Linked DNA regions of Rhizobium sp. SSA_523. The protein of the gene in region 1 interacts with the protein of each later gene in a pairwise test. Links are inferred from orthologs where the notes say so. Each region holds a gene or a part of one and is shown on either strand. Other genes may lie near its edges.

The links.
Region 2: the proteins of rho (region 1) and hfq interact in binary tests that used the Escherichia coli proteins (3 or more experiments, as listed by UniProt). The link is inferred for Rhizobium sp. SSA_523 from one-to-one orthologs.
Region 3: the proteins of rho (region 1) and nusG interact in binary tests that used the Escherichia coli proteins (3 or more experiments, as listed by UniProt). The link is inferred for Rhizobium sp. SSA_523 from one-to-one orthologs.

Annotation. Positions count from the first base shown.
Region 1 is NZ_CP129382.1:2,823,118-2,830,532, reverse strand. Bases 1,769-4,710 are described here. They hold rho (transcription termination factor Rho), read left to right. Parts: upstream 1,769-2,577; coding sequence 2,578-3,843; downstream 3,844-4,710. Other genes in these bases: mnmE (tRNA uridine-5-carboxymethylaminomethyl(34) synthesis GTPase MnmE), read left to right, coding at 3,890-4,710; hemJ (protoporphyrinogen oxidase HemJ), read left to right, coding at 1,874-2,410; hemE (uroporphyrinogen decarboxylase), read left to right, coding at 1,769-1,871. Outside these bases: QTJ18_RS21710 (pyruvate, water dikinase regulatory protein), read right to left, coding at 1-442; more of hemE, read left to right, coding at 870-1,768; more of mnmE, read left to right, coding at 4,711-5,203; tRNA uridine-5-carboxymethylaminomethyl(34) synthesis enzyme MnmG, read left to right, coding at 5,240-7,111; 16S rRNA (guanine(527)-N(7))-methyltransferase RsmG, read left to right, coding at 7,111-7,415. UniProt on the Escherichia coli protein: Facilitates transcription termination by a mechanism that involves Rho binding to the nascent RNA, activation of Rho's RNA-dependent ATPase activity, and release of the mRNA from the DNA template.
Region 2 is NZ_CP129382.1:870,669-877,832, forward strand. The notes cover bases 2,947-5,637. They hold hfq (RNA chaperone Hfq), read left to right. Parts: upstream 2,947-4,016; coding sequence 4,017-4,259; downstream 4,260-5,637. Other genes in these bases: trkA (Trk system potassium transporter TrkA), read left to right, coding at 2,947-3,851; hflX (GTPase HflX), read left to right, coding at 4,621-5,637. In the rest of the region: QTJ18_RS12580 (sensor histidine kinase NtrY-like), read left to right, coding at 1-1,068; nitrogen assimilation response regulator NtrX, read left to right, coding at 1,058-2,422; more of trkA, read left to right, coding at 2,475-2,946; more of hflX, read left to right, coding at 5,638-5,961; QTJ18_RS12605 (hypothetical protein), read right to left, coding at 6,002-6,784; mazG (nucleoside triphosphate pyrophosphohydrolase), read right to left, coding at 6,781-7,164. UniProt on the Escherichia coli protein: RNA chaperone that binds small regulatory RNA (sRNAs) and mRNAs to facilitate mRNA translational regulation in response to envelope stress, environmental stress and changes in metabolite concentrations.
Region 3 is NZ_CP129382.1:591,277-598,478, forward strand. What follows is about bases 4,302-7,030. They hold nusG (transcription termination/antitermination protein NusG), read left to right. Parts: upstream 4,302-5,265; coding sequence 5,266-5,796; downstream 5,797-7,030. Other genes in these bases: QTJ18_RS11120 (hypothetical protein), read left to right, coding at 4,303-4,659; secE (preprotein translocase subunit SecE), read left to right, coding at 5,048-5,248; rplK (50S ribosomal protein L11), read left to right, coding at 5,934-6,365; rplA (50S ribosomal protein L1), read left to right, coding at 6,368-7,030. In the rest of the region: QTJ18_RS11090 (HD-GYP domain-containing protein), read left to right, coding at 1-908; QTJ18_RS11095 (response regulator), read left to right, coding at 961-1,356; 23S rRNA (guanosine(2251)-2'-O)-methyltransferase RlmB, read right to left, coding at 1,460-2,350; tuf (elongation factor Tu), read left to right, coding at 2,926-4,101; more of rplA, read left to right, coding at 7,031-7,063. UniProt on the Escherichia coli protein: Part of the processive rRNA transcription and antitermination complex (rrnTAC). The complex forms an RNA-chaperone ring around the RNA exit tunnel of RNA polymerase (RNAP).

The DNA.
Region 1 (7,415 bases):
CCGCCTCGTCGTAATTATCCGCCATCTGACCATCATCATGATCCATGGCGAAATTCAGCGCTTCGATGCGCTTGAAGTAATCGGAGTTCAAAACATACTGCGCGCCCACCCGGCGCCTGGATCGATCGCCAAGATAGGTCTGGAACGTTGCCAGCACAGGCTCGAGAAGGTTGACGCTCGGCACGCCGATCAGCCGGCAGCTCTCATCCACGTGCCGCGCCAGGTCTTCATCGACAATGGTATAGAGGACGATGCCCGGCTTGTCGTCGATCGCCTCCAGCACGGGCGTGAGCTGACGACGGTTCCGGATCAAGGGATAGACATGTTCGATGGGAAGGGCCGAGCGGAACTGTGCCGAGGCCGCACGTCCGGCGGAGATGAGAGTCTCTCCCGTGGAGTCAGATATCAGGTGCAGATGAAAGAAGCTTTTGCGGTTCTCCACGATAATCTTCTCCCTCTGTTCATAACCTGGGACAAAGACCCGGCCCCGGCGAGATGGGAGCGAGGTGCCGGGATAAGTCGCAGTTTATCCACATTCGGCGCTGCCGGGGCAAACTCAAAGCCGCGATTGTGGGTAACTCGGATAAACCTCGGCTGCCGTCAATCTATCCACAGTTGCTCCACAGCACAATCACGGCCTCGACTTTCGCTAAGCCATTGATACTGAGACGCGATTTGGCTTGTCCCAATTCACCCATCACACAGGCTCACGATTATCCCCATGTGGGCCTGTTGTCGCAGCCGGACGGGCTGGGCTGTGCAAGATTGATGATCCTTGCTACTCACCGACTCTAAGAATCATCAAAAGAAAAGATTCTATCTTTCTTTGTTTTGGAGGAAGCCTCTTGGCAGCAGTGCGCCGCACGGTGATGGAGGTCCTGAACGGATCGACTGTCACACCGCCCCCTATCTGGCTGATGAGGCAGGCAGGCCGCTATCTGCCGGAATATCGAAAGACCCGTGCGGAAGCAGGCAGTTTCCTCGATCTCTGTTACACGCCCGATCTGGCAACGGAGGTGACGCTTCAGCCGATCCGCCGCTACGCCTTCGATGCGGCCATTCTGTTTTCGGACATCCTCGTCATTCCGGATGGGCTGAAACGCAACGTGCATTTCGTTGAAGGATCGGGACCGAAAATGGATCCGATCGATGAGGCAGGGATTGCTGCTCTCGAACCTTCAGGCGTTCTGCATCACCTCAACCCGGTCATCGAGGCGGTGGCGAAGATCAGGAGCCGCCTGCCGGAGGAGACAACGCTGCTCGGCTTTTGCGGGGCGCCCTGGACCGTCGCGACCTATATGATCGCCGGGCATGGAACCACCGATCAGGCGCCCGCCCGGCTCTTTGGCTATCGCCATCGCCAGGCCTTTGAGCAGCTTCTCGCTGTGCTCGCCGAGCTTTCTGCCGATTATCTCGTCGCGCAGATCGATGCCGGTGCCGATGCGGTACAGATCTTCGACAGCTGGGCCGGGGTACTCGGTGAAGACGAATTCGAGGCCTATGCCGTGCAACCGATGGCGCGCATCATCCGCTCCGTCAAATCGAGGCGGCCGCAGGCCAAGATCATTGCCTTTGCCAAGGGTGCGGGTCTCAATCTGCGGCACTATCGCCAAAAGACCGGCGCCGACATGATCGGGCTCGACTGGTCCGTTCCCTTGAGCTTTGCGGCCGATCTGCAGAAAGACGGACCCGTGCAGGGAAATCTCGATCCGATGCGCGTGGTCGCAGGTGGCAAGGCTCTGGATGAGGGTATCGACCGCATCCTGTCGGTCCTCGGCCATGGACCGCTGGTCTTCAATCTCGGCCATGGGATTACGCCGGATGCCAATCCCGATCACGTCACGCAATTGGTGAAGCGGATCAGAGGCTGATCATGGAGCGGCAGACGGATGCATCGGCGGGACGAAAGGCGGCCTTGCGCGCCGTCGTGGCGCTTGCGGTCTTTCTCGGCGTCCTCGCCGCCGTCTTCGTCAGCCGGCCGGACGATCTCTATCTCTGGATCAAGGCCTTCCACGTCATCGCGGTGATTGCCTGGATGGCGGGCCTTTTCTATCTGCCGCGTCTGTTCATCTACCACAGCGACGCGCCGTCCGGCTCGCAGCAGGCGGAGACCTTCAAGCTCATGGAGCAGCGCCTGCTGCGCGTCATCATGAACCCCGCCATGATGATCAGCTGGACGCTCGGCCTCTACCTCGCCTGGGACGCATTTCGCTTTTCCGGCGGCTGGCTGCATGCCAAGATCGCGCTTGTTCTGCTTCTGACGGCGGCGCACATGCATCAGAGCCGTGAGGTCCGTCGGCTGGCGGCGGACGGGGCGCCAAAGCCGGCCCGCTATTGGCGGATGATGAACGAAATCCCGACGGTGCTGATGATGCTGATCGTCATTCTCGTCATCGTAAAGCCGTTCTGAGCCTTTTAGTTTTAAGGAACCCCCTTGCGATACGCAAAACGAACGGCTATTTTCCTCGCACTTCTCTCTCGTAGTTTGTGTGTATTCGTAGACATCCGCGACTGATCGCGGAAGCCCATCCCGCAAACACGTCATTTCCCTCAAAAGTCCAAAGCGGTCCTAACTTCATGGCTGAAATGAAGCTTCAAGAACTCAAGAGCAAGTCGCCCACCGACCTGCTGACCTTCGCTGAATCCCTGGAGGTCGAAAACGCGAGCACAATGCGCAAGCAGGAACTGATGTTCGCGATCCTGAAGGTTCTCGCCAGCCAGGATGTCGAAATCATTGGTGAAGGCGTCGTGGAAGTGCTGCAGGATGGCTTCGGCTTCCTGCGTTCGGCCAATGCCAATTACCTGCCCGGCCCGGACGATATCTACATTTCGCCCTCGCAGATCCGTCGGTTTTCGCTGAAGACCGGCGATACGGTGGAGGGGCCGATCCGTGGTCCGAAAGAAGGTGAGCGCTATTTCGCTCTCTTGAAGGTCAACACGATCAATTTCGACGATCCGGAAAAGATCCGCCACAAGGTTCACTTCGACAATCTGACGCCGCTCTATCCCAATGAGCGCTTCAAGATGGAACTGGATGTTCCGACATCCAAGGACCTCTCCGCCCGGGTCATCGACCTGGTGGCGCCGCTTGGAAAGGGACAGCGCGGCCTGATCGTCGCGCCACCGCGCACTGGTAAGACGGTCCTATTGCAGAACATCGCCCACTCGATCACTGCCAACCATCCTGAATGCTACCTGATCGTTCTTCTGATCGACGAGCGTCCGGAAGAAGTCACCGATATGCAGCGCTCCGTACGGGGTGAAGTCGTCTCCTCGACCTTCGACGAACCGGCTGTCCGTCACGTTCAGGTGGCGGAAATGGTCATCGAAAAAGCCAAGCGCCTGGTCGAACATGGGCGGGATGTGGTGATCCTGCTGGACTCGATCACCCGTCTTGGCCGCGCCTATAACACCGTCGTGCCTTCATCCGGCAAGGTCCTGACCGGTGGTGTCGATGCCAATGCCCTGCAGCGTCCGAAGCGCTTCTTTGGTGCGGCTCGTAACATCGAAGAAGGCGGCTCTCTGACAATCATTGCCACAGCTCTGATCGATACCGGCAGCCGCATGGATGAAGTCATCTTCGAAGAGTTTAAGGGCACCGGCAACTCGGAAATCGTGCTGGATCGCAAGGTCGCCGACAAGCGCATCTTCCCGGCCATGGATATCCTCAAATCCGGTACCCGCAAGGAAGACCTTCTTGTTCCGCGGCAGGATCTGCAGAAGATTTTCGTCCTGCGCCGCATTCTTGCCCCGATGGGAACCACCGATGCGATAGAGTTCCTGATCGACAAGTTGAAGCAGACGAAGAACAATGGCGACTTCTTCGACTCGATGAACACGTAATCCTTAGCCGGATTCCATCGACGGGATCGTATGCCAGCGGGGCTGCATGACGACGGCTTCTGATACAATCTTCGCTCTGTCGAGCGGGTCGGTTCCTTCCGGCGTGGCCGTCATTCGCTTGAGCGGTCCGCGCGCCTTTGATGCCGCCAATGCCCTTGTGGCGGGACTGCCACGGCGCCGCGATATGGTTCTTCGGTCGATTCGGAGCCGTAACGGCTCTCTCATCGATCGCGGGCTGGTTCTCACCTTTCCGTCTCCTGCCTCCTTCACCGGAGAGGACTGCATTGAGTTCCAGGTGCATGGCGGACGCGCGGTTGTTCAGGCCATTGCTGACGCCTTGAAAGGCGAGGGGCTACGACCCGCAGAGGCGGGCGAATTTACGCAGCGCGCTTTCGACAACGGCAAACTGGATCTCGTCGAGGTTGAAGGCTTGGGAGATCTGATCTCCGCCGACACGGAGATGCAGCGCCGGCTTGCCATAGAGCAAAGCGCCGGAGGCCTTTCGCGCCGGTATGCAGACTGGGCAGAGCGCCTTACCCGTTGCCGGGCTTTGATTGAAGCCGAACTTGATTTTGCCGATGAGGATGATGTTCCGGGCTCTGTTTCCGATCAAGTCTGGTCTGTTGTGGACCAGGTTCGCAGGGAGATCGACAGCCAGAGCGACGCCACCCTCCGCGCTTCCGCATTCCGCGACGCGTTCAAAGTCGTCATCCTCGGCGCTCCCAATGCCGGAAAATCAAGCCTCCTGAACGCGTTTGCCAGACGCGACGTCGCCATAGTCACCGAGATTGCCGGCACCACGCGCGATGTCCTTGAAGTAGACCTGGATTGGGATGGCTTCCTGGTGCGCCTCTCCGATACTGCAGGGCTTCGCGAGAGCCAGGATCAGGTGGAACAGGAGGGTATCAGGCGCGCTAAACGCGCCGCCGCTGAGGCCGATCTTGTTCTTCTTCTGCGATCCGTCGATTCGGTTCCGGAACAACCCGCCTTCGGCTCTGATGCCCCTCCGATCCTCCGGATCTGGAGCAAGGCCGATCTGGACGTTCCGCCCCAGGAAGAGATGGACGCGGTAATCTCCGTCGAAAGCGGACAGGGCCTCGACGATCTGCGGCAGCTGATCCTGGAACATGTCAAACGAGAATGGACCGCCATTTCAGCTCTTGGCGCCGGACGAATGCGCCACCAAGGCCATCTGCAAAACGCTTCCCTTTATTTGCAGGACGCGTTAAAGGAGGACCAAGTCGATCTGCGCGCGGAAAGCCTGCGCCTGGCCGCCGACTGCTTCGGCAGGATCACAGGCCGCGTCGATGTGGAAGATCTGCTGGATGTGATCTTCTCAGAGTTCTGCATTGGGAAATGACTCACGTGAAACACTGCGTCAGCAGTCGGTAGGATCATGAACAAGTTTGATGTCATCGTTATTGGCGGCGGGCACGCAGGTTGCGAAGCTGCTTCAGCATCGGCACGGCTTGGCGCCAAAACGGCACTCATTACGCATCGCCGGGATACGATCGGTGTCATGTCGTGCAATCCTGCAATTGGCGGCCTTGGAAAAGGCCATCTCGTGCGGGAGGTCGATGCGCTTGATGGATTGATGGGACGGGTTGCCGACCAGGCCGGCATCCAGTTCCGCCTCCTGAATCGCAAGAAAGGCCCTGCAGTCCGCGGGCCGCGCACGCAGGCCGACCGCAAGCTTTACCGCAAGGCGATGCAAAACGAGATCGCATCGCAGGAGAATCTCATCGTCATCGAGGGGGATGCCTTCGATCTGGAACACGCGGATGGAGAAATCTGCGCCGTCATCCTGGCTGATGGGCAGCGTCTGTCGACCAAATCCGTCGTCTTGACAACGGGTACCTTTCTGAGAGGTGTCATCCATATCGGCACAAGCACCACGCCGGCCGGCCGCGTAGGCGAAGCACCCTCTACGGGGTTGTCGCACACGCTTCTGTCCCTCGGTCTGGCCCTGGGCCGGCTGAAGACCGGGACGCCGGCGCGCCTCGATGGCCGTACCATAAATTGGGATCAAGTTGGCCGCCAGGAAGCGGACGAGGATCCCGTACCCTTCTCCTTCATGACCGACAGCATCACGACGCCGCAGATCGCCTGCGGCGTCACCCGAACCACCGAGGCGACGCATCGGATCATATCCGATAATATTGGCAAGTCGGCCATGTATTCCGGGCAGATCAGCGGGGTCGGGCCACGCTACTGCCCGTCTATCGAGGACAAGATCACCCGGTTCGGAGAGCGCGACGGCCATCAGATCTTTCTGGAGCCAGAGGGTCTCGATGATTCCACCGTCTATCCGAATGGCATATCGACCTCCCTCCCCGCTGATGTGCAAGAGGCATTCATTCGGACCATTCCAGGACTGGAAAGTGTTGACATTATTCAGCCCGGCTATGCGATCGAATATGATCATGTTGATCCGAGAGAGCTCACGCAAGATCTCCAGCTTCGCAAGATGCCTGGCCTCTTTCTCGCGGGCCAGATCAACGGAACGACAGGATACGAGGAAGCGGCAGCGCAGGGTCTTGTTGCAGGCCTCAATGCCGCCCGGCGTGCGCAGGATCTGCCGAGCCACAGCTTCAGCCGCACAGATTCCTACATCGGGGTGATGATCGACGATCTAACTTCGCGCGGCGTCAGCGAGCCATACCGGATGTTCACGTCACGGGCCGAATATCGTCTGTCTCTGCGCGCCGACAATGCGGATAGCCGGCTCACTCCCATCGGTATCCAGCTCGGCCTTGTCGGCTCCTCCCGCGCCGATCGGTTCCGCGCTTATGATGAGGCGATGCAGCGGGGCCGCAAGACACTTCATGAGGTCAACCTGACGCCGCAGCAGGGCCGAACCCATGCGCTCCACTTGAATGCCGATGGGCAGCGTCGCTCGGGCTATGAGCTCTTGGCACACACCGACATCACCATCGCAAGACTGGCCGAAATCTGGCCGGAGCTTTCCGCTCTCCCGCCAAAGGTATCTGAGGCGCTGGAAATCGAAGCGGGCTACGCCGTCTATCTTGAGCGGCAGCAGACTGATCTTCAGGCCGTTCGCAGGGATGAAGAGCGGCAGATCCCAACTGACTTCGATTTTTCAAGGATATCCGGCCTATCGAATGAGTTGAAAATGAAGCTGGACCGGGTGCGGCCGAAAAATATTGCTCAGGCTGCCAAAGTCGATGGCATGACGCCAGCGGCCCTCGCTTTGCTCTTGTCTCTGGTCAAGAAGCACCCCATCATGCCTGCATCCCGAGTCTCTTGATGAAATTGAACGGAATAAGTGTTTCACGTGAAACGGAGCAGAGGCTGACGGCGTTCGAAGCCCTGTTCCGGCGCTGGGCGAAAGCCATCAACCTTGTCGCTCCATCCACCAAGGGTGATCTGTGGCAGCGCCATATCGCCGATAGTGCTCAGATCTTCCAGCTCTCACCGAGGCCTCAGACCTGGATCGATCTCGGCTCCGGGGGCGGCTTTCCGGGCATCATCACAGCCATCTTGCTCACGGAGTTGAATGATGGCTGGGTTCATCTGGTGGAGAGCAATCAGAAAAAGGCCTCTTTTCTGAG
Region 2 (7,164 bases), 2.0 Mb from region 1 along the record:
GCGGCGGTGATCGGCGTGGAGGACGATCATCGCATCAGCATCGTCAATCCGTCCGCCGAGGAATTCCTCGGCCTTCCGGCGGAAACGCTGCTGGGCGCCGAACTGGTCGATGTCGCGCCGGAGATCGAGCAGGTGCTGAAGGAGGCAACCGGCCGGTCGCGCAGCGATTTCCGCAAGGAGGTCAATCTGATGCGGCGCGGCAAGGAACGGACGCTGAGCGTTCAGGTAACGCGCGAGGAGAGCCGCACCAGCGCCGATTCCTACGTGATCACGCTCGACGACATTACCGACCTCGTGATCGCCCAGCGCTCCACCGCCTGGGCCGACGTGGCGCGCCGGATCGCACATGAGATCAAGAACCCGCTGACGCCGATCCAGCTCTCGGCCGAACGGCTGAAGCGCCGTTACGGCCGCCAGATCGACGAAAACGACCGGGCCGTCTTCGACCAGTGCACGGACACGATCGTGCGGCAGGTCGGCGATATCGGCCGCATGGTCGATGAGTTCTCCTCCTTCGCCCGCATGCCGAAACCGGCCAAGGAAACGGCGGATCTGCGGGACATCCTGCGCGACGCCATTTTCCTGCGGGAAATGGGTGCAAGCGACGTCCAGTTCCTGCGCGAGCTGGGCGACACACCCCTGATCGGCATGTTCGATTCCCGCATGCTGGGGCAGGCCTTCGGCAATCTGATCAAGAATGCCGTGGAGGCCATCGAGGCCGTTCCGACCGGTGCGGAACGGGATGGGCGCAAGATCCTGGTGCGGTCCGCCTTCGACGCGGCGCGCGAGCAGTTCTGCGTCGATGTGATTGACAACGGCAACGGGCTTCCGGTGGAAAACCGTCACCGCATATTGGAACCATATATGACGATGCGGGAGAAGGGCACCGGCCTCGGACTCGCGATCGTGAAGAAGATTATTGAGGAACATGGCGGCCAGCTTGAGCTGCATGATGCGCCCGTGGATTTCGATCATGGCAAGGGCGCCATGATCCGGGTCATCCTGCCGCACTCCCACACGGCCCGGGTCGCCGAAACAGACAATAAGGAAGTTGCATATGGCGTCTGACATTCTCGTCGTCGACGATGAAGCCGATATCCGCGACATCGTTTCAGGCATACTCTCCGATGAAGGCCACGAAACCCGGGTCGCGCATGATAGCGACAGCGCCCTTGCGGCAATCTCGGATCGCGTGCCGCGCTTGGTCTTTCTCGACATCTGGATGCAGGGCAGCAAGCTGGACGGCCTGGCGCTGCTCGATGAAATCCGCAACCGTCATCCGGAACTGCCGGTGGTGATGATCTCCGGTCACGGCAACATCGAAACGGCCGTCTCGGCGATCAAGCGCGGCGCCTTCGATTTCATCGAAAAGCCGTTCAAGGCGGATCGCCTGATCCTGATTGCCGAGCGCGCGCTGGAAAATTCCAAGCTGAAGCGCGAGGTCTTCGAGCTGAAGAAACGGACCGGCGATGCCGCCGAACTGATCGGCACGTCGGTGGCGATCTCGCAGCTGCGCCAGACGATCGAGAAGGTCTCGCCGACCAATAGCCGCATCATGATCCTCGGCCCATCCGGCTCCGGCAAGGAGCTCGTGGCACGCATGATCCACAAGAAGTCGGCGCGCGCCGCCGGACCCTTCGTGGCGCTGAATGCCGCGACCATCACGCCGGACCGCATGGAGATCGCCCTTTTCGGCACCGAGGGCGGCCCGGGCCAGCCGCGCAAGATCGGCGCGCTGGAAGAGGCCCATCGCGGCATTCTCTATCTCGACGAAGTGGGCGAAATGCCCCGCGAAACGCAGAACAAGATCCTGCGCGTTCTCGTCGACCAGCAGTTCGAGCGCGTCGGCGGCAGCAAGCGCGTGAAGGTCGATGTCCGGATCATCTCCTCCACCGCCTACAATCTGGAAAACCTGATCTCCGAAGGCATTTTCCGCGAAGACCTCTATCACCGGCTGGCGGTCGTTCCGGTCAAGGTGCCGGCGCTGGCCGAGCGGCGCGAGGACGTGCCCTTCCTGGTGGACATGTTCATGCGGCAGATCTCCGAACAGGCCGGCATTCGGCCGCGCAAGATCGGTGAGGATGCCATGGCCGTGCTGCAGGCGCATGATTGGCCCGGCAATATCCGGCAATTGCGCAACAATATCGAGCGGCTGATGATCCTCGCGCGCACCGACGGGCCGGATACGCCGATCTCGGCGGATATGCTGCCGCAGGATCTGGGGGATATGCTGCCGAAGGTCTCGACAAAGGGTGATCATCATATCATGACACTCCCGCTGCGCGAGGCCCGCGAAATGTTCGAGCGTGACTATCTGGTGGCGCAGATCAATCGCTTCGGCGGCAATATCTCCCGCACGGCGGAATTTGTCGGGATGGAGCGTTCGGCCCTGCATCGCAAGTTGAAGTCGCTCGGCGTTTGAGCCATCTTCGCCGACGAGCGGGCGCGCATCCTCCTGCACAGGAAGGCAGAGCATGAAAGTCATCATTTGCGGCGCCGGGCAAGTTGGCTACGGCATTGCCGAGCGTTTGTCCCAGGAGGACAATGATGTATCGGTGATCGATACCTCGGCGGCGCTCATCAATGTCATCACCGATACGCTGGATGTGCGCGGCTATGTCGGGCACGGTGCGCATCCGGATATCCTGTCGAAGGCCGGCGCCGAGCAGGCCGACATGATCATCGCCGTGACACTCTACGACGAGGTGAACATCGTCGCCTGCGAAGTGGCGCATGCGCTGTTCAATGTCCCGACCAAGGTCGCCCGTATCCGGGCGCAAAGCTATCTTCTGCCGGAATATGCGGATCTCTTCAGCAGCAAGAACATGTCGATCGACGTGACGATCTCGCCGGAGATCGAGGTCGGCAAGATGGTGCTGCGGCGCATCTCCTTTCCCGGCGCGACCGATGTCGTGCGGTTTGCCGACGACCATGTGGCCATGGTCGCCATCGAATGCATGGAGGACTGCCCGGTCATCAACACCCCGCTGGAGCAGCTGAGCAAGCTGTTTCCCGATCTGATTGCGACCGTCGTCGGCATTTTCCGCCAGGGCCGGCTGACGGTGCCCCGCTCTTCCGACCAGCTGCAGGCCGGCGATCTGGCCTATGTCATCTGCCAGCGCGACCATACGCGGCGCACTCTGGGCCTGTTCGGGCATGAGGAGCAGGAGGCGGCGCGGATCGTCATCGCCGGTGCCGGCAATATCGGCCAATATGTCGCGCGGCGGATCGAGGAAATGCAGCCGAAGACGCGCGTAAAGATCATCGAGCATGAACGCGATCGCGCTGCCGCAGTGTCGGAAAAGCTGCGCCATACGGTGGTGCTGCATGGCTCGGCCCTGGATCAGAATATCCTCCAGCAGGCCGATATCCAGGATGCCGACCTGATGGTGACGCTCACCAATAGCGATCAGGTGAACGTCTTGAGCGCCGTGATGGCCAAGGCGCTGGGCTGCAAGTCCAACCTCGTCCTCGTCAACTCGTCTTCGCTGGGCGAAGTGTCGAATTCGCTGAATATCGATTCGCTGATCAATCCGCGCGCAGTCACCATTTCGCGGGTTCTCCAGCATGTCCGCAAAGGCCGGATACGTTCGGTCTATGCGGTGCAGAACGGCGTGGCCGAGGTCATCGAGGCCGAGGCACTGGAAACCTCGCCGCTGGTCGGTCGGCCATTCCGGGAGCTCGAACTGCCGGCCGGCATCCGCATCGGTGCCATTTTCCGCAACAACACCGTCATCCGGCCGGATGGCGATACCAAGATCAAGGCGCGTGACCGGGTGGTGCTGTTTGCCACTTCCAAATCGGTCAAGGATGTCGAGCAGCTGTTTCGAGTCTCGATCCAATATTTCTGATCCCGGTGCATGGTCAACCGCGCGCCGTTATTCGACGTTGCGGAAAATGGATCGATTTGCTAACCAGATTTCGGGCGACGAGGGCAGGAGAGGGTTTCGCGTTGTCCTTCCGAGCGTGATCAATATCCCGGCCCAATGGCCGGCAACAAAGAAGAAAGCGGCGCTATGGCGGAACGTTCTCAAAATCTTCAGGATCTGTTTCTCAACACGGTCAGGAAGCAGAAGATTTCTCTCACCATCTTTCTGATCAACGGCGTCAAGCTGACGGGAGTGGTGACCTCGTTTGACAATTTCTGCGTCCTGCTGCGTCGGGACGGGCATTCGCAGCTCGTCTACAAGCATGCAATCTCCACCATCATGCCGGGCCAGCCCCTGCAGATGTTCGAGACCGAGGAAAATGCAGCCTGATCGAATGATCCTTCCCGGTTGATTCGACGGCCCACAATCTCCATCTAGTCAGTGCGGGCGTCGATTGCAGACGGCCCGCCGCAGAGGAACACCGCCGACAGTGTCGGCGGTTCTGGCGTTTGGATCGTGGTGTCGTCTGGTCGGGTCGATCAAGAGCCATCGCTGCGATCAACGATAGGAGCGGGCAGGCGAGCGGCCAGAGCACGGTTTGCGGCGAACGCCGCTTCCATCCTTCGCCATTCCGCCCGCAGGTCAGAGATCCGGCTGAGCCGGACGTTTTTACGGGACGACGGTCATAACCACCACACGCGATACGACACAAGACTTTCTGGTACCCGAGATGGAGCGCCGCCGCGACGATATGCGCGCGCTCGTCCTGGTGCCGGTCCTCAAACAGCCCAGAGCGTCAGCCTCTGCATCCGGTGAAGCTCTCACGCCGGCGCCGCGGCGGTCGGATGAGAGCCGGCTGGAAGAGGCGACCGGCCTTGCACGCGCCATCGACCTGACCATCGTCCGGGGCATTATCGTGCAGGTCAGCCAGCCACGGCCGGCCACGCTGATCGGCACGGGCAAGATCGAGGAGATCAAGGCCCTGCTGGATGAGCATGATGCCGGCCTCGTCATCGTCGATCATCCACTGACGCCCGTGCAGCAGCGCAATCTGGAAAAGGAATGGCAGGCCAAGGTCATCGACCGCACCGGGCTGATCCTGGAAATCTTCGGCCGGCGCGCCTCCACCAAGGAAGGCACGCTGCAGGTCGATCTCGCCCACCTGAACTACCAGAAGGGCCGTCTTGTCCGCAGCTGGACCCACTTGGAGCGCCAGCGCGGCGGCGCAGGCTTCATGGGCGGTCCGGGCGAAACCCAGATCGAGGCCGACCGACGGCTGCTGCAGGAGCGCATCCTGAAGCTCGAGCGCGAGCTGGAGCAAGTGGTGCGGACGCGCCAGCTGCACCGCGCCAAGCGGCGCAAGGTGCCCCATCCGATCGTCGCGCTGGTGGGCTATACCAATGCCGGCAAATCCACGCTGTTCAACCGGATCACCGGCGCCGGCGTGCTGGCCGAGGACATGCTGTTTGCGACGCTCGACCCGACGCTGCGCCGCATGAAGCTGCCGCATGGCCGCACCGTGATCCTGTCCGATACGGTCGGCTTCATTTCCGATCTGCCGACGCATCTGGTGGCGGCCTTCCGCGCCACGCTGGAGGAAGTGCTCGAGGCCGACCTGGTGCTCCATGTGCGCGATATGTCCGATCCGGACAATGCGGCGCAATCGGGCGATGTCCTGCGCATTCTCGACGATCTCGGCATCGACGAGAAGGAACGCGAAGAGCGCATTCTCGAGGTCTGGAACAAGATCGACCGCCTGGAGCCGGAAGCGCATGACGCCATGGCGGAGAAGGCGGCAGGGCGCAGCAATGTCATGGCCGTTTCGGCGATCAACGGGGAAGGCATCGACGCCCTGATGGCGGAGATCTCACGCCGGCTGTCGGGCGTCCTGACCGAAGCGACGATCGTCCTGTCGCCGGATCAGCTGTCCCTGATGTCCTGGGTCTATGAAAATGCCATGGTTGAGGCGCGTGAGGATCGCGAGGACGGTTCGGTCGCCTTCGATCTTCGTCTGTCGGAAAGCCAGGCCAATGCGCTGGAGCGCAAGCTCGGCCTGTTCCCCGTGCCGGCAAAGGAAGACTGGGAGCGGTAAGGCCGCCACGGCCGTGCGATCCTGTCGTGACGAATTGCTGTCACGGCAGGTGGTGCTCGGCGCTCATCCGGTAGATGAAAAGCCGGGTGCCGCGCCGATCGGCGAGTTCCCAGACCTCGTCGGGATCAATGCCGTCAACGGCAAAGCTGTTGGAGACGAAGTGGCTTCCCGCCTTCATCTCGCGTTTCGCCTTCTCCCAGAGCTTCGGCATCGGTTCGGGCGATAGGAAGGCATAGACGATATCCTCCTGCGCAAGGTCGGTGCTCCAGAGGTCCTGCCGCAGGATCTCGCCGCGACCCTGCAGGCGCGACAGGCACCAGCCGATCAACCAGCTCATGGGAGCCGTCTCGACGCCCCGGGCGCATCGACCATCTCCATCGAGCGCGCGAACGACACCGCCAAGGCCGGAGCCGAGATCGATGAAACGCGTCGCCGCTTTCTCCGCCATCAGCGCTTTCAGGGCGTCGACCGTTTGCCGATTGCTCAAGTAGAGCGGCACGCGGCCGAGCGCGGTATTGGAGAAAAACAGGGCAAGCACGAGGAAAGCCAGGCCAAAGGGCCAGGCGGGACTGTTCTGGAAGGACAGAGCCAGTTGCACCAGCAGCGGAAACAGCACCGCAATCCAGAGCCACCAGCGCGGCAGGCCGAGCCGGTGCGTGGCGGCGAGTGCGACGGCGCAGTGCAGGGCAAGACCTGCAAGCCTTGCCGCCTGTGGCCCGAGAGTGGGTGTCACCAGCATGACGCCGGCGGCTCCCGCGGCAAGGCCGAGGAGTTGCGCAATGGCGGCGCCGAGAACCGGTATGCGGCGAAAGATCCCGGTCATTCTTTCTCGGCGCGCATCGGGCGGGAAGGCTCGGAGGCGCTCGCATCCTCCCTGGGTTCTGTGAGCTCCAGGCGCTCCAGACGTTTGGCATCGTCCCAAAGCGCGTCCATCCGCTCCAGGCCGGCCGCTTCAAGTGGAACTTCATCTTTCTCAAGACATGCTTCTATGTGGCTGAAACGACGACGGAATTTGGTATTGGTTCCCCGCAGTGCCTGTTCCGGATCCGCCTTAACATGCCGGCCGATATTGACCAGGGCAAAGATCAGATCCCCCAATTCGTCCGTCACCTTCTCCGGTCTGCCCGCCTTCAGCGCTTCGCGCAATTCGGCGATTTCCTCCTCGATCTTGTCGAGGATGGGTTCGGGCTCGGACCAGTCGAA
Region 3 (7,202 bases), 2.2 Mb from region 1 along the record:
ATTTCCAGATGCCTGTCTATAACGGTGTCGATCTCCTCCTGGAAATCCGTCGCTTCGAGAAATATCGTGACAAGCCTTTCGTGGTCGTCACCGCCGACGGCGATACCCAGACGCGCATGTCGGCGCTCAATGCCGGGGCGATCGACTTCCTGACCAAGCCCGTCAATCCGCTGGAATTTCGTGCCCGCATCCGCAATCTCGCCGCCTTGACGGATGCGCGGAACCAGCTGGCGGACCGGGCGGATTGGCTGCGGCGCGAAGTTGACAAGGTGGTGCAGGAATTGCGTGAGCGGGAGCAGGAGATCATCTATCGGCTGACGCTGGCGGCGAGCTACAAGGATCCCGAAACCGCCCTGCATACGATGCGGGTGGGCGCCTATTCGGAACTCATCGCAAAGGCCTACGGTCTTTCAGCGGAAGCCTGCGCCGATCTCCGTCTGGCGGCGCCCATGCATGATATCGGCAAGGTCGGCATTCCCGATAACGTGCTCCTGAAGCGCGGAATCTATACGGAGAGCGAGCGCTCCCAGATGCAGTGTCACACCTCGATCGGCAGCCAGATCCTCGGTCAGTCGCGATCGAGCCTGCTGCAATTGGCGGCGGAGATTGCCGAAGCCCATCACGAACGCTGGGACGGGCAGGGCTATCCCAGGCGCAAGAAGGGCGAGGACATCCCGCTGGCCGGCCGCATCGTTGCCGTTGCCGACAGCTTCGATGCGCTGACCACGGTGCGTCCCTACAAGCCTGCCTGGAGCGTCGACAAAGCTGTCAGCCATATCCGCGAGAAAGCCGGATCCCAGTTCGATCCCAACTGCGTCAAGGCGTTCGAAAAGGCGCTGCCCGAGATCATCGCCATCATGACCAGTCAGGAGCCGCATAATATCTCGCTGGTTGCTGCCGCGGAATAGGAACCATTCCTTGATTGCCGCGTTGAGGCGGACTGGCGAAAATGAGGGGGCCATGGTGTGCAAGGTTCTGGTCGTTGAAGACCAGCTATTGATCGCGCTTCATATTGAGGAGGCGGTCTTGGCTCTCGGCCACGAGGTGGTCGGTATTGCGGCGAATCGGCGTGACGCATTGTCTCAATCGGATGATTGCGACGTGGCCTTTGTCGATGTTCAGTTGCAGGATGGGCCAACCGGTCCCGAGATCGGCCGCAGCCTGGCCGAAAAGGGCATAACCGTGGTGTTCATGACCGCCAATCCCGAAGCGCTTGCCGGCGGCGTCCCGGGAACGCTCGGTGTGATATCGAAGCCGCTCTTCGATCTGGAACTGATCGGCGCCGTGCAATATGCGGCCGAAATCTGCGCGGGGGGCGATCCCTTGCCGCCGGAACGTCTGCGCCGGTTCACCTGACGCACAGCGTCCAGCCGATCAACAGACCAATCTCCCTGACCCGCCCCCGGCTCGCCCCGTAGTTTCCAATCGAAGGTTTCCGCTATCGGCGAGGAGCGGGCGCTCAGCCCGCTCGCGTCAGATGCAGGCGGGTGGCGTAGAGCGCAATGGCGGCGGCATTGGAGACGTTGAGAGATTTGATCGCGCCCGGCATATCGAGCCGCGCCAGCGCCGTCACGGTATCGCGCGTCTTCTGGCGCAGGCCCTTGCCCTCCGAGCCCAGCACGAGCGCAATGCGCTCTCCCGCAAGGCTCGTTTCGAGCGGTGCCGGACCTTCCGAATCAAGACCAATCGTCGCGAAACCCAGTCGATGAAGCTCGCCCAGGGCATCGGACAGATTGGTCACCTGGATATAGGGAATCAATTCCAGTGCGCCGGAGGCCGATTTGGCCAGGACGCCGGATTCGGTCGGGCTGTGGCGCTGTGTGGTGATAACGGCGCCGGCCCCGAAGGCCACGGCCGATCGCATGATCGCGCCGACATTGTGCGGATCGGTGACCTGGTCGAGAACCAGCAACAGAGGGCTGTCCTTGAGGGCCTCCAGACGGCGCACGGGCAGCGGGCGGGTTTCCAGCATGACGCCCTGGTGGATTGCATCGGGGCCGAGCATCCTGTCGATGTCCTGGGGCGAAACAATATCCACAGGGCAGGCGGGCGGCTTTGCCGGATCGAGATCCAGGCGGGCCAGCGCATTTTGCGTGACCGACAGGCGGATGAGCTTTCGCTGCGGATTGTCGAGCGCCGCCCGCACCGTGTGAAGACCGTAGAGATAGACCTGTTCCGGCGCTAGCTGCGGTGGCGTCCAGGCGCCCTTTTCGCGTGCCTTGTCGCGGCGGTTCGAAGGCCCCGGCGTGGGGATTTCGCCGCGCTCGCGCTTGGCATCGCGAACCTGGCGGCGCAGGGTCGCATAGTGGCTGTCACGGGCGGATGGGTCTGTCGGCTCTTTCTTGCTCATGGGGTCTTATAGCCGCGCGTCGGGAGCGGGCATAGCCCCGGGCAGGGAGATGACAGGCGGATGACGCGAATTCTTTTTTCCATAAATTTTCGTCCGACCTCGTGTTGACAGCAGCGAAACTCGCAGTCATATACGCCGCCGTGACTGCAGCGGACGACGCGGGTCGCAAGCTTGGTCTTCGGTCCAGACAGAATACTGGAGGGATGCCCGAGTGGTTAAAGGGGACGGACTGTAAATCCGTTGGCTCAGCCTACGTTGGTTCAAATCCAACTCCCTCCACCATTCTGCTCTTCGACCGACAAGCCCCGCGGGTATAGCTCAATGGTAGAGCAGCAGCCTTCCAAGCTGAATACGCGGGTTCGATTCCCGCTACCCGCTCCACTCTCTCTAAGGCCGGTCTTTCTCAGCCTGGAAGGTCAGCAGGTTGACCTGACGTCCATCCCCTCTTCGAGGCGGTCGGCACCTCCTTGTCCCTGTCGCATTTATGTCTTGCGTATCGCACGCGAAAGCCTTAAACGGCGACACCAAATCCGCAGCCGCGGATCCACCATTCTTTAAGATCACAGGAAGCATCAATGGCAAAGAGCAAGTTTGAGCGTACCAAGCCGCATGTGAACATCGGCACGATCGGCCACGTTGACCATGGCAAGACGTCTCTGACGGCAGCGATCACCAAGTTCTTCGGTGAGTTCAAGGCGTATGACCAGATCGACGCTGCACCGGAAGAGAAGGCCCGCGGCATCACGATCTCGACGGCACACGTCGAATACGAGACGGCGAACCGCCACTACGCCCACGTTGACTGCCCCGGCCACGCCGACTACGTCAAGAACATGATCACCGGTGCAGCGCAGATGGACGGCGCGATCCTGGTATGCTCTGCCGCTGACGGCCCGATGCCGCAGACGCGCGAGCACATCCTGCTCGCCCGCCAGGTTGGCGTTCCGGCTCTGGTCGTGTTCCTGAACAAGGTCGACCAGGTTGACGACGCCGAGCTTCTCGAGCTCGTCGAGCTGGAAGTGCGCGAACTCCTGTCGTCCTACGATTTCCCGGGCGACGATGTTCCGGTTGTCAAGGGCTCGGCTCTCGCCGCTCTCGAAGACAGCAACAAGACCATCGGCGAAGACGCTGTTCGCGAACTGATGGCCCAGGTTGACGCCTACATCCCGACGCCTGAGCGTCCGATCGACCAGCCGTTCCTGATGCCGATCGAAGACGTGTTCTCGATCTCGGGTCGTGGTACGGTTGTGACGGGTCGCGTCGAGCGTGGTATCGTCAAGGTTGGCGAAGAAGTCGAGATCGTCGGCATCCGCGCCACCTCCAAGACGACGGTGACCGGCGTTGAAATGTTCCGCAAGCTGCTCGACCAGGGCCAGGCCGGCGACAACATCGGCGCGCTGATCCGCGGTGTGAACCGTGACGGCGTCGAGCGTGGCCAGATCCTGTGCAAGCCGGGCACTGTCAAGCCGCACAAGAAGTTCAAGGCCGAAGCCTACATCCTGACGAAGGAAGAAGGCGGCCGTCATACGCCGTTCTTCACGAACTACCGTCCGCAGTTCTACTTCCGCACGACGGACGTGACGGGCATCGTGACGCTTCCGGAAGGCACGGAAATGGTTATGCCTGGCGACAACGTGACCGTTGACGTCGAGCTGATCGTTCCGATCGCGATGGAAGAAAAGCTGCGCTTCGCTATCCGCGAAGGTGGCCGTACCGTCGGCGCCGGCATCGTCGCTTCGATCGTCGAGTAAGGCAATCTCGGCAGCTTTGGGCGACGAGCCGAAAGCTGCCGACGCTTGCTTCGATCATCGAATAATTGCCGGCTGGGCGAGGGGGTCTCCTCCTGCTCAACGTCTCAAGATAAAGGCCTCGCCGGATATGGCGGGGCCTTTTCGTTTTCAAAGAAATGCACGAAGGCTGCGCCCTGTCGATGAAGCCGTGAGCGAGGGGACATGTCTGGTTCCGACGGAAACATGAAGCGGATCGGAGCAGGGCGACCCATCGGCGCGAACATTGCCTGGGCGCGATTCGCCGCCGGGCCTCTGATCCTGCTCGCCTGCAGCCTGATGCCGATCGGCGATCCGGCGCCTGCCTTTGCGGCCTGTCCGGAGCGGCCGTCCTGTACCGGTTGCGGATGCAAGGGCGGGCCGGGCTATCGAGGGCCCGATGGCCGCTGTGTCGGTTTCAAGGCGCTGGACAGGATCTGCGGCCGGCCGCCGGAGACCCGCTGCACCTTCGAGAACGCGCCGGGCACGGGCGCCAACCGTGATTGCGCCCTGCAGCCCAGGGAAGCGAAGAAAGCGCGCTAACATCTTCCACAGGCTGACGGAAATTCGCGTCCGCCTGTCGAAATAGACTTGCCAAGCCCGCCAACCCATCTTAAAGGGAGCGCCATGCTTGGAACGCGGCAGACTGTTGTTCCAAGGATCTGAAGGGGTATAGCTCAGTTGGTAGAGCGGCGGTCTCCAAAACCGCAGGTCGGGGGTTCGAGCCCCTCTGCCCCTGCCATTACCATAGCGACGACATGTGATCTTCATGGAGACGTGATAGGGATGGACCGCCATTGGCGGCAAAAATCGCAGAATGCCGATTTTGCTCTTGTGAAAGGCAGTTCCGGCGTTTATGTAGGGTGAAACAGACACGCGGTGCGTGGGGCTGACCTTTTCAGCTTTACGTGCCGTAATCGCGTGGGCAGATATGGCATCCAAGACCAATCCATTTACGTTTCTGCAGCAGGTTCGCGCCGAGACGTCGAAAGTGACCTGGCCGTCGCGTCGTGAGACGATGATCTCCACGGCCATGGTTCTTGTGATGGTGATTTTCGCCGCTCTGTTTTTCTTCGCCGCGGACCAGCTGATCGGCTGGCTCATCGGCCTCGTGCTGAATTTCAGCATCTGACATCTGTGGAGATGAAAATGGCGGCACGTTGGTACATCGTCCACGCGTATTCGAATTTTGAAAAGAAGGTTGCCGAGGATATCGAGAACAAGGCTCGCCAGAAGGGCTTGGAGCATTTGTTCGAGAAGATCCTCGTTCCCACTGAAAAGGTGGTTGAGGTGCGTCGCGGACGCAAGGTGGACAGCGAGCGGAAGTTCTTCCCCGGCTATGTCCTTGTTCGCGCCAATCTGACCGACGAAGCCTATCACCTGATCAAGAACACGCCGAAGGTCACCGGGTTCCTCGGTTCGGACAGCAAGCCGGTACCGATCCCCGACTTCGAGGCCGACCGCATTCTCGGTCAGGTCCAGGAAGGTGTCGAGCGGCCGAAGTCCTCGATTTCCTATGAGATCGGCGAGCAGGTTCGGGTCTCCGACGGCCCCTTCGCATCCTTCAACGGCATCGTTCAGGATGTGGACGAGGAGCGTTCGCGCCTCAAGGTCGAAGTCTCCATTTTCGGCCGCGCAACGCCGGTCGAGCTGGAATACGCACAGGTCGAAAAGGTCTGAGCGCGGGGCTTGCCCCAATCCGCGTGGGAGGTCTGCCTGTAGCCGGGCGCTAGAGACCAGACCACGCAACCGCAGCCGCCGACCGTCACCGGTCGGCATTTCGACCGGGCAACCGGTCTGAACAGAAAGGCAGAGAAATGGCTAAGAAAGTCGCAGGCCAGCTCAAGCTGCAGGTCAAGGCAGGATCGGCAAACCCGTCCCCGCCGATCGGCCCCGCACTTGGTCAGCGTGGCATCAACATCATGGAATTCTGCAAGGCGTTCAATGCAGCCACGCAGGAAATGGAAAAGGGCATGCCGATCCCGGTCGTCATCACCTATTTCCAGGACAAGTCCTTCACCTTCGCCATGAAGCAGCCGCCGGTCACCTACTGGCTGAAGAAGGAAGCGAAGATCCAGTCCGGTTCCAAGACGCCTGGCAAGGGCGCCAAGGCCGGCACCATCACCAAGGCTCAGGTCCGTGCGATCGCCGAAGCCAAGATGAAGGATCTGAACGCGGCAGACGTCGAAGGCGCAATGCTGATGGTTGAGGGCTCTGCCCGCTCCATGGGCCTGGAAGTGGTGGCTTGATCATGGCAAAGCTTGCAAAGCGTATTCAGAAGAGCCGCGAAGGCATTGATCCGACAAAGCTCGTCGCCCTTACCGAAGCGATCTCGCTGGTCAAGGACCGCGCCACCGCGAAATTCGACGAGACCGTCGAAATCGCGATGAATCTCGGCGTCGACCCGCGCCACGCCGACCAGATGGTTCGCGGCGTCGTCAACCTGCCGAACGGCACGGGCCGCGACGTTCGCGTCGCCGTCTTCGCGCGTGGCGCCAAGGCCGATGAAGCCAAGGCAGCCGGTGCGGACATCGTCGGTGCGGAAGATCTCGTCGAGATCGTCCAGGGCGGCAAGATCGATTTCGATCGCTGCATCGCCACGCCGGACATGATGCCGCTGGTCGGCCGTCTCGGCAAGGTGCTCGGCCCGCGTGGCATGATGCCGAACCCGAAGGTCGGTACGGTCACCATGGACGTTGCCGGCGCCGTAAAGGCATCCAAGGGCGGCGCTGTCGAATTCCGCGTCGAAAAGGCTGGTATCATCCATGCCGGTATCGGCAAGGCTTCGTTCGACGCCAAGGCTCTGGAAGAAAACATCAAGGCATTTGCCGACGCCGTTTTGAAGGCGAAGCCGGCAGGCGCCAAGGGCAATTACCTCAAGCGCGTCGCGCTCTCCTCGACCATGGGTCCTGGCGTTCGCGTCGAGCCTTCGACGGTCGTCGCCTGATTGTATCGGAACGGGGCGCAAGCGCCTCGTCCGCAACTGAATTTCCGGGCCTTCGGGCCCGGGAAGTCCGGGGAAACCCGGATATTCCTGTCCGAGATTGTGGGTGGTTTCGACCTTAATCGTATGACCTGCATGAGAC